DNA from 3 places in the Arthrobacter sp. NPDC092385 genome. Region 1 is predicted to be linked to each of the others. Evidence: riboswitches for the same ligand, from Rfam matches in the RefSeq annotation. Region 1 holds a riboswitch; each other region holds the start of a gene.
The links. Region 1 has a riboswitch for cyclic di-AMP ahead of ACIQCY_RS10065 (NlpC/P60 family protein). Riboswitches for the same ligand answer to the same signal wherever they lie in the genome.

Region 1 (5,721 bases):
GCCCGCCATGGACGTCACAGCCCCGCGGACACTGACCGCGCAGGCCCTCGCCGATGCCGCAGCTGCCGTCGACGCGAGCGTCGTGTTCGCATCGCCGGCAGCCCTGCGGAACGTGCTCGCCACGTCGTCCGACCTCAGCCCGGCCGGGACGGAGGCCCTGGCTCGGATCTCGCTGCTGCTCTCGGCCGGCGCCCCGATCCCCGTCCCGCTCCTGGACGCCGTGCAGCACCTCGTCCCCGCGGCAGCACTCCACACGCCCTACGGGATGACGGAATCGCTCCTCGTCACGGACATCGACCACGACGGCATCCGGGCTGCGGCAGCCGCCGCAGCGTCCGGCCTCGCCGGCGCCGGCAACGGGGTCTGCGTCGGCCGCCCGGTCAACGGAGCCCGGGTGTCCGTGGCCCCGCTCGACAGCGCCGGCACGGCGACCGGGGATCCCACGACGGCGCCGGGGGTGACGGGCGAGATCCTCGTCGACGCCCCCCACGTCAAGGACCGCTATTTCCGGCTGTGGAAGACGCAGCAGGATTCCGCACGCACGCACCCCTGGCACCGCACGGGCGACGTCGGGCACTTCGACGCCGACGGCCGCCTCTGGGTGGAGGGCAGGCTGGGACACGTCATTACCGCCGCGGCGGGAATCGTGACGCCCGTCGGACTCGAGCAGGCGCTGGAGGAGGTCGACGGCGTCCGTCTCGCCGCGGTCGTCGGCGTGGGCCCTTCGGGGACCCAGGCGGTCGTCGCGGTGCTCGAGGCGAAGGAGGCGGGACGCCGTCCGCACCTCGCCGCATCCCCCCTGGCGGCAGCTGCCCGGTCCGCGGCACGCGAACGCGGGATCGAGCTCGCGGCCGTCATCACGGTTCCGGCCCTGCCGGTGGACATCCGCCACAACGCGAAGATCGACCGCGCGCGGGTCTCCGAGTGGAGCGGCCGGTTCCTCTCGGGCGGACGGGCAGGATCCCTGTGACGGTCCTCGTGACCGGAGCGAGCGGCATGCTCGGACGGGCCGTCGCCGAGCACCTCCTCGAGGACGGCCACGAGGTGCGGTGCTTCCAGCGCCGCCCGTCCGGCGTCGACGGCGCTCAGGACGCCCTCGGCTCGATCACGGACAGGACGGCCGTCGCCGCGGCGGTGGAGGGCTGCGACGCCGTCATCCACCTGGCCGCGAAGGTATCCTTCACGGGCGCCCCCGGCGAGTTCGTCCGCACGAACATCGACGGCACCCGGCACCTCCTCGACGCAGCCGAGGAGGCAGGCGTCACCGACGTCGTCCACGTCTCCTCGCCATCGGTCGCGCACCAGGGGACGTCTCTGGTGGGTGCAGGGGCCGGTCCGGCCGATCCGGACCACGCCCGGGGCGACTACGCGCGCACGAAGGCAGCGGCCGAACTGCTGGCCCTCGCCCGCTCGACCCCCGCCTTCCGCGTCGCGGCCGTACGGCCGCACATCGTCTGGGGCCCCGGCGACACGCAGCTCGTGGAGCGCGTCATCGACCGGGCCCGCCACGGCCGGCTGCCCCTCCTCGACGGCGGGACCGCCCTGATCGACACCACGTACGTCGACAACGCGGCGTCGGCGATCATCGCCTGCCTCCGCCGGATCGAGGCCGCCCGGGGCCAGGCGTTCGTCGTGACGAACGGCGAGCCGCGCCCCATCGCGGAGTTGCTCGAGGGGATCTGCCGTGCCGGAGGGGTGCGACCGCCCGGATGGTCCGTACCCGGCTCCATGGCGCGCGGCGCGGGCGCCGTGATCGAGCGCGCCTGGCGTGCGCTGGGACGGCCGGAGGAGCCGCCCATGACCCGGTTCCTCGCCGAGCAGCTCTCGACGGCGCACTGGTTCGACCAACGGCGCACCCGGGCGGTCCTGCAGTGGGAACCGTCGATCGGTATCGACGAGGGCTTCGAGCGGCTGGCTGCCTCCTACCGCTGAGCAGGCGGAACTCCACCGGGACATGGCGAAGGGCGGGATGCATGCATCCCGCCCTTCTGTGTCACTGCTGCGTCATCGGCGGACCGACGACACGCTAGCGGGTGTAGTAGCCGTCCACCGACATGACGTTGACGGAGTGCACCTGCGTGCCCTGCGAGGGGTTGAGTGCACTGATCATCTGGCCGTTGCCGAGGTAGATACCGACGTGGCTGCCGCCGTTCTGGCTCACCAGGTCGCCCGGCTGGGGGTTGTTGGTGCCCTTGAGCGCGGCGAACTGCGACCAGGTGGTGCGCGGCAGGTTGATGCCGTTCTGGGCGTAGACCCACTGGACGAAGCCCGAGCAGTCCCAGGCGCCGTAGGACGTTCCGCCGTAGACGTAGCCGGACCCCTTGCCCTGCAGGGCCGTTCCGACGATGCCGGGAGCGGGCGCACCGATCGATGCCGACTGGAAGCTGTACGGTGCTGCGGGAGCAGGAGCAGCGGGAGCAGCCTGCGGTGCGGCTACGACGGAAGCGGACTGCACCGAGTACTGCTGGGGTGCAGCCGAACCGCTGAGCGAGAGCGACTGGCCGGGGTAGATGATCGAGCTGTAGCCGAGGCCGTTGGCCGTGAACAGGCCGTCGAGGCTCACGCCGTGAGCTGCTGCGATGCTGCCGAGGGTGTCGCCCGCCTGGACCGTGTAGGAACCGGCCGAAGCGGTGCTCACTGCCGCGGCCTGCTGGCTGACCGTCTCGACGGGGACGATCTCGCCTGCGGCGCTGGCCGGAAGTGCGGCGCCGATCATGATGCCGGATGCGGCAACGACGACGGCGGCGGGCTTGCCAGCGACCGAAGCAGTCGCGGTGACTGCACGGGATGCCGTGACGAGGGGGTTGATACGCGCAGGGACGGCCCGGTGGCGCGCGACATGGCTCTTCTTGGACATGATGATGCCTTTCCCAATGCCTACGAAGTTAGCTGTCGGGTTCGGATGGGACATCCGGACACGCTGTTCGTGGACCACCGCCCCAAAGCTGGTCCACGCGTGTCTTTACCCCTAGGACTCGTGACGAGTCCGCTATCGGTTCCCCCGCCCCTGTCGAATGTCTTGTGCGAACGGTCCGTCCTCATCGACAGGGTTAGGCAGAGTGAGGAAGGGCGCCCCTCCGTGGTGGACGGGCGCGGGGTTAACGGTACGCGCTGGACCTGCTCTTGTCACGTTTGGATCACGAGACCTGGATCTCGCCGAATTTCCGGCACGCTCGGCTACAGGCGTGCGTTGCGCGGCTTCGGCTGGCAGAAGGGACACAGGTAGGACGACCTGTTCATGAAGGACTCCCGGCGCAGCAGGGTATGCCGGCCTTCCGCGGCACACCGGCGGCAGGACAAACCGGCGCGCCCGTAGGCTTCGAGGTCCCGGGCGAAGTAGCCGGACGCCCCGTTCACGTTCACGTACAGCGCGTCGAAACTCGTGCCGCCGGCCGCCAGGGCGCGCGTCATGACGGTGGTGGCCGCCTCGAGGATGCGCACGGTATCGGGACGCCTCATGGTGTCGGTGGGACGGGCGTAATGGAACCTGGCCGCCCATAACGCCTCGTCGGCATAGATGTTGCCGATGCCCGAGATGAGCCCCTGATCGAGCAGGGCGCGTTTGAGCCCGGTCTTCCGTTGCCGGAGCCGTCGGTGGAAGGACTCCGCGGAGAACGCCGGGTCGAGGGGATCCCGCGCGATGTGTGCGGCCTGATGGGGCACCAGGGGAAGGCTGCCGGCTCCGAGCCCGCCCGGCCCGCCGTCCTCCGTCGGCTCCAGGTCTGCGACGAACATGCCGCCGAAGATGCGCTGGTCCACGAACCGCAGGTCGGCCGGAAGGTCCGCGCCCTCCTCGTCGACAGCGCGGGAGAGCCGGAGGCGTACCTTGAGGTGCTTCTCCAGCGGCGCACCGGGCTCCTCGATCAGCAGTTGCCCACTCATGCCGAGGTGCGCCATCAGGGCCACGCGCGGGTGGGCGGACATGCTCCCGGGGTCCTCGAGGGTCATCCAGAGGAACTTCCCACGGCGCACGACGTCCCTCACGCGGGCACCCGCGACGTTCCCCTCGAAGTCCTCCACGCCGGCGACATGACGTCGGAGCGATCGGGCGTCCAGGACCTCGACGGTCTCGATGACGCGCCCGGTGACCCAGCGCGCAAGGCCGCGGCGCACCACCTCGACCTCGGGCAGTTCAGGCACTCAGGGCCCGACGGCGGGCCGGACGTCCGCCGCGTCGCTGTCGGGCGATGCACCGGCACCGGCCACCAGGAGCTTCCAGGACTCGGCCGCGGCCGCCTGCTCGGCTTCCTTCTTCGAATTCCCGCAGCCGGAGCCGTACTCCACACCGCCGATCAGCAGGCGGGCCGTGAACGTGCGGGCGTGGTCGGGGCCCGTCCCCTCGACCTGGTAGTCGATGAGTCCGAGACGCCGTGCCGCCGCCGTCTCCTGGATGCGGGTCTTCCAGTCGGTGCCTTCGCCGAGCACGGCGGAATCCCGCAGCAGCGGTCCGATCAGCCGCATGACCATCACGCGCGCAGTCTCGATGCCGTGGCTGAGGTAGGCCGCACCGATGACGGCCTCCATGGTGTCGGCGAGGATCGAGGCCTTGTCGCGCCCGTTGGTGAGCTTCTCACCCTGCCCGAGCAGCACGTAACTGCCGAGGTCCAGGGAGCGCGCCACCCCGGCGAGTGCCTTGGTGCTCACGACGGCCGATCGCCTCTTCGCGAGCTCACCCTCGGAGAGTCCGGGATTGTCGCGGTACAGCGCGTCCGTCACCGAGAGGCCCAGCACCGAGTCGCCGAGGAACTCCAGGCGCTCGTTGGTGGGGATCCCGCCCTTCTCATAGGCATAGGACCGGTGGGTCAGGGCAAGACGAAGCGTCTCGGCGTCGATATCGACACCGAGACGCTTCGTAAGGTCTTCAGTATTCTTCACAACCGCATCAGCTGATCCAGCATCGGGCCGATGCCCGCCGCACCGTCAGGCATGCGGCGGGCCGGGGTCCGTTGTCAGACGTCGGCTACCTTGCGGCCCTTGTACTCGAGGAACAGCGGCGTGCCGGCTGAATCGGTGACAACCTTGGCCTGGTGGGCGAGGCTGTAGGTGACGCGGCCGTTCTCGAGGGTCTTGACCAGCTTGGGGGCGGTTGCCTTCCACTGGGACCGGCGTGCGCGGGTATTCGCGCGGGACATCTTCCGCTTGGGGACAGCCACGGCTAACTCTCTTCTCTCTCGTCTGACTCTGACTTGGGTGCCGCGTCATTCTCAGCGGCGGTGCCTGCCAACCCGGCGAGGGCTGACCAGCGAGGATCCAGAACTTCATGGTGGTGGTCCGGATCATCGTTGAGCCGGGCTCCGCATTCGGAGCACAGACCCTTGCAATCCTCCCGGCACACCGGCTGGAATGGCAGCGACGTAACCACCGCATCCCTCAGCACGGGCTCCAGAGCGACCGAATCGTTCTCCACCCTGTGCTGTTCTTCTTCCTCTTCCACCGACAGCGACTCGGAGTCGCTGTAGAAGAAGAGCTCCTGGATGTCCACGTCGCGGTCGAACCGCAGTGGCTCCAGGCAACGGCCGCACTCGCCGGTTACCTCGACGTTTGCCGTTCCCGACACCAGGATTCCCTCATGTACCGATTCGAAGCGCAGGTCGAGTTCCATCTCGGAACCCTCCTGCACGCCGATCAGGGCGACGCCGAAATCCTTCGGTGCCGGTACATGTTCCTCGATTGTCCGCATGCTTCCCGGACTGCGTCCGAGATCCTTGACGCTGAACGTCA
Region 2 (5,721 bases), on a different contig from region 1:
GCCATTGCGATTAGCAGCATCATGCCCGGCTGCCGGGACTTCAGTTCCGTCACCCCGCCCTTGAGGAACGGGGCCCCGCCGTAGACGAAGATGACTGTGCCCAGGATCGGGGCGATCAACGTCGAGCCCGGGAACTGGGGTGGCATGTACCCGAAGAGCATCGTGAACATAGGACTGAACGCGACCACGGGGATCGTGAGGATCAGGCTGAGCCAGAACTTGTTCTTGAACATGGCCGTGGAATGCCCGGCATGTTCCCCATGGGAGTGGACCTGATGATCCTCATCCGCGGTCCCACCCGAGTGACCTGAATGACCGGCGTGACCTGCATGACCAGTGTGGTCGGTCGGAGCGGTGTTGCCGGTGGGGTGGTGTGTTTCGGCGAGAGCGGAGTGGGCGTCTGCCTGGGGCATGGCCTGGCCGTGCGTGGTGTGGGCGTCATCGCTGCCGTTGACTGCAGCTTCTGTGGCCGTTGGTGTGGCGGTGGGTGTGCTGGTGGGACTGTGGGATCCCTGGTGGTGATTGTGGTGGTGTGCGTTGTTCGTCATGATCGAGCCCTTCCGGGGCACCTGAGCAGGTATGTTCTGGTCCCTGCAGCGCTCCTACATCAAGCGCTGCACGGCCTTATTTGGAGGCCAGCTGGTATCCGGCGTCGCTGATCGTCGAGGCGACAAGCCCGGCGTCGAGAGGTGTGGTGCTAGTGACGTGCAGGGTGGATGTGCCGCCGGCGACGAGGTCGACCCGTGCTTCATGGACCCCGGTGATTTTCCCGACGGCGCCGCTGACCCTGGAGGCGCAGGAGCCGCAGGTCAGACCAAGAACCGGGAACGCCGCGGACACGTCGTCGGACGTGACCGGGGCAGCCGACACTGCAGCTTCCTGAGGGGTGCAGCAGGAACACCCGGAGGCGTTCTTCTCCGTAACGGGAAGCAAAACAGTAGACGAAGCGGTCGATGAAGCAATGGACGAATCGGTGGATGAAGTGGTCGACGGAGCAGATGTGCCGCACATGGGAACCTCCAAGGGAACATGCGAATGCGTGAGGGAATCGAAGCGCTGTAGGAGGTCAGGATCAGCGAGCCTGCCCCGCCATCACAATGGTTCCGGTTGTCATGCCGGAAACCTCGTAGGAGGGCCGACAGCAACGAAATTATACCCCCATGGGGTATCTGTCAAGCGGATTCTTGCTCGCTCTCACATCGACGAATTCATGGCCGGTCATGGTGAGCGGGGGCTAGCGTGAGACGCGGGGCGCCGGCCCCGGATGCCCCTGAACCTTCAGTAAATCTTCAGTAGACCGACGGATAAGGAGCGGAACAATGACTCACATCACCTCCATGCTCGAGACGTACCCGAAGGATCTTGGCGGTATTGACCGCGAGAAGCTGGCCGAGTGCATCGCGGCCTGTTTCGAGTGTGCGCAGACCTGCACGGCGTGCGGGGACGCGTGTCTGAGCGAAGACATGGTTGCCGAACTCACCAAGTGCATCCGCACGAACGCTGACTGCGCGGACATCTGCGCCACGACCGGCCGGATTCTCTCCCGGCATACCGGTTATGACGCGAACATCACGCGAGCTGTCCTGCTGGCCTGCGAAGTCGCTTGCAAGGCGTGCGCCGATGAATGTGAGCAGCACGCGCAGATGCACGAGCACTGCAGGATCTGCGCCGAAGCATGCCGCCGCTGCGAGAGGGCTTGCCGCGAACTCGCCGCTACTCTCAGCTGAGCTCGGTCACCGGTGGCTGCCCCCACACTCCAGCCTCCAGGGGCAGCCACCGAGTAGCCGTCTTCGGAAAACCCTCACCCCGTCACATCCAGCGCTCATGTTCAGCGCTCGGTGAGGAGGCCTGGGTCTAGCGCAGGAGCCTGCTGATCGCTTGGGTTGCTTCCTTGACCTTGGCGTCGATGACGTCGGAGGATCCGCTCGTCGCGGCTTCGTGAGCGGCGTCGACGACGCAGTGCTGCATGTGGTTCTCGAGCAATCCGAGGCTGACGGCGTGCATGGCACTGTTGACCGCGGCAACCTGGGTGAGGATGTCGATGCAGTACTTGTCCTCATCGACCATGCGGGCGATACCGCGCACCTGGCCCTCGATGCGCTTCAGGCGTCGCAGGTACGCATCCTTGTCCGCTGCGTATCCATGGGCTGTGTGCCCAGTCACCTTCTGATTTTGGCCCGCGTCGGGTGCTGTGGCCTCACCGGCTGCTTCAGAAACCGCTTCGTGAGATGTTGCAGTGCTGGCATGCGTTCCGGTTCCGGAGCTCACGGTCATTCCCTTTCACCACCAAACGATGCGATCCGGTTGCGCCGGCCCGAGATCGTTGGTGCCTTCCCCTGCTGCGCCCATCGCGCAGCAACTTCCAGTATCGCTGGTCGTTAGGGCCCCTGTCCCTATATCCGCGGCATATCGGCGGCGCTTTGTTGACCTCGGTAACCATCAGGTATCCGGCTCACGGTGTGTTGCGAAGACACGCCGTGCTCCGTTACCTGAACGTGACTTTGATACCACCCTGGGGTATTCTCGTCCAATGTTCTCGGCACCCCGCCGAGACCATACTCCCGCGCAGAATGCCGAGCCCTGCCGCTGCATCCGGGAACCGTTCGTACCACCCAGTAGGCAGGGACGGGGGAACCACGTTTCCACCGGGCCACCGCATGTATCTGTGCGATGACCCTCGGGGTTAAGTCGATCCGACAACCTAGGCACGACCTGCACGTAGCGTCCGCGACGGCAGGGTAGTGCCCAGGGCTTGAAGGACGGCCGGGTGAACTCCCATCCGAACCCGACAGCTCACCCCGCAGGCATGGGAGAGGCAATCACCATGTCACGTACGTCCATTCCGGCGCGCCACCGCGCCGTCGTCACCCACTCCATCGCCCTCGAGGGCCTGTCGCACTCCGCGAAGACCGGTGCCGTAGCACTCGGTAAGCCCGCCATCATCGCAGCAGCAACCGGCGGCCTCGTCTTCGCCGTCGGCGCCCCCGCACAGGCCGGCACCTACACCCAGGAAGCCACTACGGGCACCGTAGCCCAGGCTCCCGTTGCAGCCGCACCCGTCGCCCCCGCAGTTGTTGCAGCTCCTGCCGCTGCAGGCGTGCACACCGTCGTCGCCGGCGACACCCTCGGCGCCATCGCTGCCAAGCACGGACTAAACCTCAACACGCTCATGGCCCAGAACGGCCTGTCCTACGCGTCGATCATCTACCCCGGGCAGCAAATCAAGCTCACCGGCGGAGCAAGCGTTGCCGTCAGCCCCGCGGCGGTCCCCGCAGCAGCACCGGCCAGCCAGGTCTTCTACGCAGCACCCGCCCCCGCAGCTGCCGCAGTGGCACCCGCACCCGCAGCCGCACCGGCCGGCATCCAGCTGACCTCCGCGACCATCGCACCGATCGCCCCGGCAGCCCCCGCGGCTCCTGCGGTCCCCGCCAGCGGCGTCGGCGCCGCCCTCGTCGCCTCGGCCTACGGCCAGCTCGGCTCCATCCAGGACTGCACCATCCTCGTCGAGCGGGCCCTGCGCTCCATCGGCAAGAACGTCGGAGACCTCGGCCCCACGCAGTTCTACCAGTACGGCACAGTCGTCTCGACCCCCGCCCCCGGTGACCTGGTCATCCGCCCCGGCCACATCGGCATCTACGTCGGCAACGGCGAAGTCATCAGCAGCGGCATGAACGGCGCGAACCTCACGATCAAGCACCCCCTGTCGGACCTCGCCGGTTCGTCCTTCGTGCGCGTCAACGGCTAACACAGATTCAGCGGACGCCCAGCGTCCGTAAGCTGAACAAGAGTGGCAGGTGCCCTGGACGGGGGTACCTGCCACTTTTTGTTAAAGCCCGTCCGCAGGCTCCTACTCAGTCACACGCATGCGCCGGCTCTTGAGGTCGAGGTAGAGGGCGACGCATCCAGCGTGAGTGGGCGCCCACTAGGTCGAAGTAATCCCCGAAATGGTGAAGGTGCGGGACGAGGTGCTGGTGCTGTGACTGTCAGCGGTCAGTAGTAAACATTGTTTACTACTGACGCAGGAGGTCTTCGTGGTGAGTCGTAAGCAGTCTCCTCAGCACCCAAATCATGTCGTGTCCGTGCGACTGACGAATGACATTATCAAGCGCCTGGACGCCTTAGCGGATCGCACGAGCCGAAGCCGCGGGGTGTACCTGAGGTCAGCGATCATCAGGATGCTGCCTACGCTCGAGGCTGAGCACTGGTCGCAGACGAGCACCGAGTACGAGAACGACTTTTTTAAGCAGGAATTCGTTCAGCTCACCACCTCGCTTCTCGGAGACGAGTCGGTAGAAGATTCAGTCCGAGACGACTAACGGCGTCAGTCGGTGCTCTGATGTCGTAAGTGACTCGCAGTCTGTTTCATCGCGCGTTCATTGCGTGCACGGGTGATCTTGTATAGCCAGTTCGGCACTTGAGGGGTGGTTCGACGGAGGTCAAAGAGACGTTCCTGCCAGACGAGAAGATCCTGCGGCTCGATGGACTGGTCTCGTCGGGAAAAGCGCCTCCCTATTGTTGCCGCGAGGTCCGCTCGGTCGCGCGCGGCTTTCCACGTGTTCATGACGTACTCGGATACATCGAGGAATGCCGGTAGGACGGGGAAGAGAGCTCCCAAGAGGAAAGTGGCGAGGGTGACTCCGCTGATGCTCGCCCAAGTAATGAGACCGGCGAGCCAGAGGATTGCCGCGGCAGCCCACACAGTGACGGTTGTGCGGATAAGCCTGTCTGTGTAGGCGGCGTTGCTGCGTTGGGCGATGGCTATGGTCGTGGTGCCAGGACTGTCAGCGTCGACGGTGTACCAGTCGACAAGTTTTTCCTTCTTCGCCACGTCCCGGAGTGGCTTCTTATCAGCGGCGATGAGCGCAATGTCTTCGGGCGTGGGGCGACCTGAGCGATCGATGGTATCTGGCATGTCGAACAGGTACTGGTCCAGCTCCTCCTGCACGCAGGCGGCCTTGAGCATGGTCCGGTTCTCAAGTAGAGCAAGGACGGTCCGGCCGGCGAAGAGCCATACACCGGTGACGGCAGCGACGGAGACAGCAACTGCAGGAGCAAGGAGCGAGAAGAACGGTCCTCCGAGGCCGATGACGAGGATCCCGATCCATCGCAGGCTCTGCCACCGCTTCGCACGGTTGTAGAACCTGCGCTGCGCAACAAGGAGTTGCAAAGCCCGTTCGTCATTCTGTCGACGAGCGATCGTTGAACTGGATGGGGGCTGGTAATCGTGTGAACTCATCACAGGTCAGAGATTGAACAGCAACTTCAGTTGCTCGATTGCTTTCTCCTGATTGTCGGCCCGCTCGTATTCCCGGGCTTTGCCCGCGCGGGCCACCGCGGTCTCGAGCTTCGATAAGGCATCTACCTTGTTGCCGATTGATGATGTCGCGGTAAAGCGCGATCCAAGCCCCGTTGGATCGTTCATCGCCGCCAGGTTCGCATCCAGGATCTTCTTAAGGGCGAGATGCAGGTCCATGACCGGCAGGTAGGTTGACTCGCCATCGAGGTGCTTCGCGGCGCGCATTTCGAGGTAACAGGAGGAAACCGGTACGTTGCGCCGGTATTTCCAAATTTTTATCTGCCGAGCCAGCTTCTTCGCGGCACCGTTGTGCTTCTTGTTTACTTCGCCGACGTACTTGTTGTGCTCCTCGGGGAAGGTCTTCATCCATCCGCCAGTCGGATCCGGGATCAGATAGCCGCTGTCGGAGTAGAAGCCAGGAACGA
Region 3 (5,721 bases), on a different contig from region 1:
GCGGGCTCGAACAAGGCCAACGAGGCGCTGCGGGCCGGTGCGATCGACGTCGGATCCACTGCCGGTTCCGCCGCGCTGCTCGCCCGCTCCAACGGCTCCCCGATCAAGGCCATCGACATCTACTCGCAGCCCGAATGGGCGGCCCTCGTGGCGCTTCCGGAGTCCGGCATCACGAGCGTGGAGGACCTGCGCGGCAAGTCCGTGGCGGCGACCCGCGGCACCGACCCGTACTTCTTCCTCCTCCAGGCCCTCGAGGCCGCGGGCGTGGAGCAGTCCGAGGTCACCATCGAGAACCTGCAGCACGCGGACGGCCGCGCGGCCCTGGCCAGCGGCGCAGTCGACGCCTGGTCAGGCCTCGATCCGATCATGGCCGCTGCCGAGCAGGACGGCGCCCAGCTGTTCTTCCGCGACATCGACTTCAACTCCTACGGCTTCCTCAACGCCACCGAGGACTTCCTGACCGAGAAGCCCGACGTCGCCCAGACCGTGGTCAACGCCTACGAGAAGGCACGGGAGTGGGCCAAGGAGAACCCGGAGGAGACCGCCACGATCCTCGCGGGCGTCGCGGGCATCGACCAGGCCGTGGCCAACTCCGTGATCATCGACCGCACCAACCTCGACGTCGACCCCGCGCCGGGCGACGCACAGCGCAGCGTCCTCGAGAAGATCGGCCCCGTCTTCGTCGAGACCGGTGACGTCCAGACCCAGGAGCAGATCGACGAGGCCCTCGATACCCTCTTCGACGCCTCGCTCGTGGAGAAGGCGGACCCAGCCACCATCGGTTCTGATTCATGAGTGCTGAGCACCTGACGGGACGCAGCACCGTTCCCATCAGCAAGGAGGGCCTCGCGTCCACCGGATCTCCGGTCACCGGGGATGGGGCCGGCAGGAACCCGGGCAGGACGGGCACGGCCGGACGGCGCGTGGTCATCGTGCTGCTCGGGCTCATCGTCCCGGCGCTGATCCTGCTCGCCTGGCACCTCAGCACCGCTTCGGGCTTCTTCCGGCCGTCGCAGCTCCCCTCGCCGGCGTCGGTCCTCGCGGCGGCGGTGGACCTCATCGAGCGCGGCCAGCTCGCCACCCACATCCTGATCTCCACGCAGCGGGTCCTCCTCGGGTTCCTCCTCGGATCCCTGCTCGGCGTCCTGGCCGGCGCGCTGCTGGGCCTCTCCCGTATCGCGGACGTCCTCCTGACCCCGACCGTCGGGGCGCTCCGCGCGGTCCCGTCCCTGGCGTGGGTCCCGCTGCTGGTCCTCTGGATCGGCATCAACGAGGACTCGAAGGTCACGCTGATCACCATCGGTGCGTTCTTCCCCGTCTTCACCACGCTCTACCTCGGGCTGCGCCACGTGGACCGCAACCTCGTGGAGGCCGCGCGGGCCTTCGGGCTGGGCGGCATCCGACTGCTCACCACGGTGCAGCTCCCCGCCGTGGTTCCCGCCCTGTTCTCCGGCCTGCGGCTCGCACTCGCGCAGTCCTGGCTGTTCCTCGTCGCGGCCGAACTCATCGCGTCGTCGATGGGACTCGGCTTCCTCCTGACGGACTCGCAGCAGAACGGCCGCGTGGACCGCATCATCCTCGCCATCATCCTGCTGGCCGTGATCGGCAAGACCACCGACGCCCTCCTGGGCATCGCCGAGCGCTGGGCGGTGCGCCGATGGGCGTAGGCACGACGACGCCGGACGGGCAGGCCGCTCCGCTGGACGAGGCCGAACGGCTGGCGTTCTGGGCCGAGCAGGCCGCCCGGCTCGACTGGCAGGACCCCTGGGACACCCTGCACACGTTCGAGAAGGCGACCCCGCAGGAGGACGGGACGCTCAGCGTCCCCGTCATCGAGTGGTTCTCCGGTGGCACGCTCAACGTCGCCGCCAATTGCGTGGACCGCCACGTGCGGGCCGGTCGGGGTGACCGCGTGGCCCTGCACTTCGAGGGCGAACCGGGTGACCGCCGCACCGTCACCTACGCGCGGTTGCAGGACGAGGTCTCACGGGCCGCTAACGCGCTCCTGGCCCTCGGCATCGGCAAGGGCGACCGCGTGGTCATCTATCTCCCGGTCCTCGTCGAGACGGTCGTGGTCACCCTCGCATGCGCCCGGATCGGCGCCGTGCACTCCCTCGTGTTCGGCGGGTTCTCCGCGGAGGCACTGCGCTTCCGGGTGGAGGACACCGGGGCCAAGCTGCTCGTCACCACCGACGGGCAGTACCGCCGGGGTACGGCCGTGCCCGTGAAGGACAATGCCGACGCCGCAGTGTCCGGCACCAACAACATCGAGCACGTGCTCGTGGTGCGCCGGACCGGTTCCGACGTCAGCTGGACCGATGGCCGGGACGTCTGGTGGCACGACGTCGTCGACACCGCGTCACCGCACCACGAACCGGAGGCGTTCGACGCCGAGACCCCGCTGTTCATCATGTACACCTCGGGGACCACGGGGAAGCCGAAGGGCCTCGTGCATACCTCCGGCGGCTATCTCACACAGGCGTCGTGGAGCTTCGAGCACCTCTTCAGCAATCCCGATCCGGCCCTGCGGGACCGCGACGTCCACTGGTGCACCGCGGACCTCGCCTGGGTCACCGCGCACACCTACGAGCTGTACGGCCCGCTGTCCAACGGTGCCACGCAGGTTCTCTTCGAGGGCACCCCGAACACTCCGCACCCGGGCCGCCACTTCGAGATCATCGAGCGTTACGGCGTCACGAGCTACTACACGGCCCCGACCCTGGTGCGCTCGCTCATGGGCTGGTTCCCGGACGGTGTCCCGTCCGAGTACGACCTCTCGAGCATCCGCGTGCTCGGCACGGTCGGCGAAGCGGTCAATCCCGAGGCGTGGCGCTGGTTCCGGAGGAACCTCGGCCGCGACGAGGTCCCCGTCGTCGACACCTGGTGGCAATCCGAGACCGGCGCGACAGTCCTCTCCCCCAGCCCCACCGACTCCGACTTCAAACCGGGGTGCGCCGCCCGGCCACTCCCCGGCGTCAGCACCCGGATCGTCGACGAGGAGGGCCGCCCGGTTCCTCCCGGCGTGCAGGGGCTGATCGTCGTGGACCGCCACGGACCGGCCATGGCACGCACGGTCTGGGGCGACCCGCAGCGCTACCTGGACTCCTACTGGCGGAAGTTCGCCGCCGAGGGCTGGTTCCTCGCAGGCGACGGCGCGCGCTACGACGACGACGGCGACACCTGGATCCTGGGCCGCGTCGACGACGTCATCAACGTCTCCGGCCACCGCCTCTCCACCATCGAGATCGAGTCGGCGCTCGTCGCGCACCCGCTCGTGACCGAGGCAGGAGCCTGCCCGATCGCCGATCCGCTGACGGGTCACGCCATCGCTGCCTTCGTCGTGCTCGCCGCGGGCGCGGATCCGACGGCGGACGTCCCGGCCACGCTGCGCGCCCACGTCGCGAAGGCCATCGGGCCGATCGCGCGGCCCTCCGCCGTCGTCGTCGTACCCGATGTACCCAAGACGCGGTCCGGCAAGATCATGCGGCGCCTGCTGACGCAGCTCTACGAGGGCTCCGCGCTCGGGGACACCACGTCCCTGCAGAACGAGGGGTGCATCCCCGGCATCCAGGACGTCCTGGCCGGACGGCGCTGAAGAGGCGGTCGGGTGAGGAACCGGTCGGCTGATAAGCCGGTTAACGGAGAAGGAAGCGGCAGGTGCCCCGTCCAAGCACCTGCCGCTTCCCGTGTGTGGTCCGTTCCGGTGCTAGCCTGCCACCCGAACGAAGGATGCTCCCGCGAGGTCCGAGAGAGGGTGCTGCATGGTGAGGTTCGACCCGTTCATGCCGCTGCTGATGACCTGGCCGCCGCCGACGTAGATGGCCACGTGGCCACCGGTGATGACGAGGTCGCCCGGTGCGGGGGTTGCCACCGTGGCGCCGAACTGGAAGAACTGCGACGGACCGAGGTCACCCACGGAGATGCCGGCAGCGCGCAGCGCCTTCTCGACCAGCACGGTGCAGTCCTGGATCGATCCGGCTGCGAGCTGGGCCTGTGCGGACGCGACGAGGGTGCCGGCCACTCCGCTGGAGGAGGCCACCGGGGTGATGGCCGCCGAGGCGAGGTAGACGCCCGACTCAGGAGCGGCGGACACAGCCGGCGCCGGGGCGACGGCCGCTGCCTGCTGGACCGGCGCGGCCGGCGTGACAGCCACGGGCACCGATACCGATACCGCCTGCGCCGGAGCCGCACCGCCGGTGGGGATGGCGATGCTGTCGCCCGGGAAGATGATCGAGGCGAGGGAGAGCCCGTTCGCTGCCAGGACGGCGGTCAGGTCCGCCCCGTAGCGAGCGGAGATGCCACCGAGGGTGTCACCCGCGACGACGGTGTGGGTTGCCCCAGCCGCGACTGCGGGAGCCGCAACCGGTGCGGCGGGTGCGGCTGCCACGGCAGGAGCTGCGACGGGGGCGGGGGCCGCCGTCGTGCCCTGCTCGGTGTACGAGCCGGCGTGGGCGGTGCCGACGGCGCTGAGCGCGAGGCCCGACGTGACGGCGACGATGGCAAGGGGGCGGCCCACGGTGGTGGCGTGGGTCTTCGCGGCGCGGGACAGTCCCTGCAGCGCGAGGTTGCCGTCGATGACGGCGCGGTGGCGCGCCGGGGAAATCTTTCGTGACATGGTTCTATACCTCTCCCATGCCTGCGGGGTGAGCTGTCGGGTTCGGATGGGAGTCACCCGGCCGCGAGCATCAGCGGGTAGGCGATGCGGTGCGGCTTAACCCCAAGGACGATGGCAGGTGGTCCTGCACGTCCACTGGAACTGTGGTTCCCCCGTCCCTGCCTTCGTGTTTGCGAACGTGTCCCGATCGGCGGCAGGGCTCGGCAATCCGTCCGGGAGCGCCCCACATGGACGGAGGCACTCGAAGACGATAACCAGCGCTCCGCCGGTTTGTCACATTCGCGTAACGGCGCGTACCCTACCCGCGCCCGCGGAAGGAGCGCCAGCGGCGGAAGGCGAGGGCTGTCCCACCCGCGCCGAGGAGGAGCAGCACGGACTGCTGGACGTAGAACCAGGCGCGGATGGCAGGCGCCCCGCTTTCGGCGACCAGGACGATGCTCGCTGCCAGGGTGACGGTCAGGACGACGCCGACGCAGAAAAGCGTGTGCCAGAGCCTTCGCTCCTGCACGCGCTGCGCCGACTTCCAGGTTTCCATTCCATCAGCCTAGGTGCAGACGGGTGTGCACGGCCCGATCGGACCGCACACACCCCGCTCTGCTACGGCCGGACGGGCGCGCCGGCGTTCCTGATCAGGTCGATGGCCTGCTCCGGGAACCAGGCTCCGGCAGCCGGGTCTACCCGGCCCCACTCGGGATCCACTCCACCGTTGTCCGTCAGTCCGCGGCTGCATTCGCCGTCGGACTCACCAGGCACCTTGATCCACAGGAAGGCATCGGCCAGCGGGTTGCCGGTATCGGACGTGGGCAGGTGGCCCAGTCCGCGGCCCGGCGGGTTGCACCAGACCTGAGGGTCCGGGTAGGCGGCCGTGGGGACCCAGGGGCCCTTGCCGTTGCGGCTCGTATCGATGACGAAGTGTGCAAGCTCGTCGTTCGACGGCGCGTTCGCCGCGCCCGCCACGTTCTTCGCGTACCAGGCGTCAGTCAGTCCCCAGGTGGAGAAGTCGGTGGGCGACGCCGGATAGTACTGGCTGCCACAGGAACCGTAGGCCCCCGGGTTGATCTCGGTGGCGTAGTAGATGCACTGGGACACCCAGCTGCCGAACTTCA

Region 2: it holds a riboswitch for cyclic di-AMP, as region 1 does, so the genes downstream of both, ACIQCY_RS17250 (LysM peptidoglycan-binding domain-containing protein) here and ACIQCY_RS10065 (NlpC/P60 family protein) in region 1, are expected to answer to the same signal.
Region 3: it holds a riboswitch for cyclic di-AMP, as region 1 does, so the genes downstream of both, ACIQCY_RS12765 (LysM peptidoglycan-binding domain-containing protein) here and ACIQCY_RS10065 (NlpC/P60 family protein) in region 1, are expected to answer to the same signal.

Annotation. Positions count from the first base shown of each region.
Region 1 is NZ_JBIVQL010000006.1:202,344-208,064, forward strand. Features, by position in the region: gene ACIQCY_RS10055 (alpha/beta fold hydrolase) at 1-970, shown strand, start outside; gene ACIQCY_RS10060 (NAD-dependent epimerase/dehydratase family protein) at 967-1,932, shown strand; gene ACIQCY_RS10065 (NlpC/P60 family protein) at 2,027-2,857, opposite strand; cyclic di-AMP (ydaO/yuaA leader) riboswitch at 2,860-3,067, opposite strand; gene mutM (bifunctional DNA-formamidopyrimidine glycosylase/DNA-(apurinic or apyrimidinic site) lyase) at 3,178-4,140, opposite strand; gene rnc (ribonuclease III) at 4,141-4,875, opposite strand; gene rpmF (50S ribosomal protein L32) at 4,950-5,153, opposite strand; gene ACIQCY_RS10085 (YceD family protein) at 5,156-5,721, opposite strand, start outside.
Region 2 is NZ_JBIVQL010000022.1:3,214-8,934, reverse strand. Features, by position in the region: gene ACIQCY_RS17270 (heavy metal translocating P-type ATPase) at 1-548, opposite strand, end outside; gene ACIQCY_RS17265 (heavy metal-associated domain-containing protein) at 625-870, opposite strand; gene ACIQCY_RS17260 (four-helix bundle copper-binding protein) at 1,320-1,727, shown strand; gene ACIQCY_RS17255 (metal-sensitive transcriptional regulator) at 1,855-2,274, opposite strand; cyclic di-AMP (ydaO/yuaA leader) riboswitch at 2,597-2,822, shown strand; gene ACIQCY_RS17250 (LysM peptidoglycan-binding domain-containing protein) at 2,825-3,745, shown strand; gene ACIQCY_RS17245 (ribbon-helix-helix protein, CopG family) at 4,032-4,316, shown strand; gene ACIQCY_RS17240 (S-4TM family putative pore-forming effector) at 4,322-5,236, opposite strand; gene ACIQCY_RS17235 (hypothetical protein) at 5,243-5,721, opposite strand, start outside.
Region 3 is NZ_JBIVQL010000009.1:75,644-81,364, forward strand. Features, by position in the region: gene ACIQCY_RS12750 (aliphatic sulfonate ABC transporter substrate-binding protein) at 1-795, shown strand, start outside; gene ACIQCY_RS12755 (ABC transporter permease) at 792-1,667, shown strand; gene acs (acetate--CoA ligase) at 1,658-3,595, shown strand; gene ACIQCY_RS12765 (LysM peptidoglycan-binding domain-containing protein) at 3,707-4,615, opposite strand; cyclic di-AMP (ydaO/yuaA leader) riboswitch at 4,619-4,821, opposite strand; gene ACIQCY_RS12770 (hypothetical protein) at 4,914-5,150, opposite strand; gene ACIQCY_RS12775 (glycoside hydrolase family 6 protein) at 5,213-5,721, opposite strand, start outside.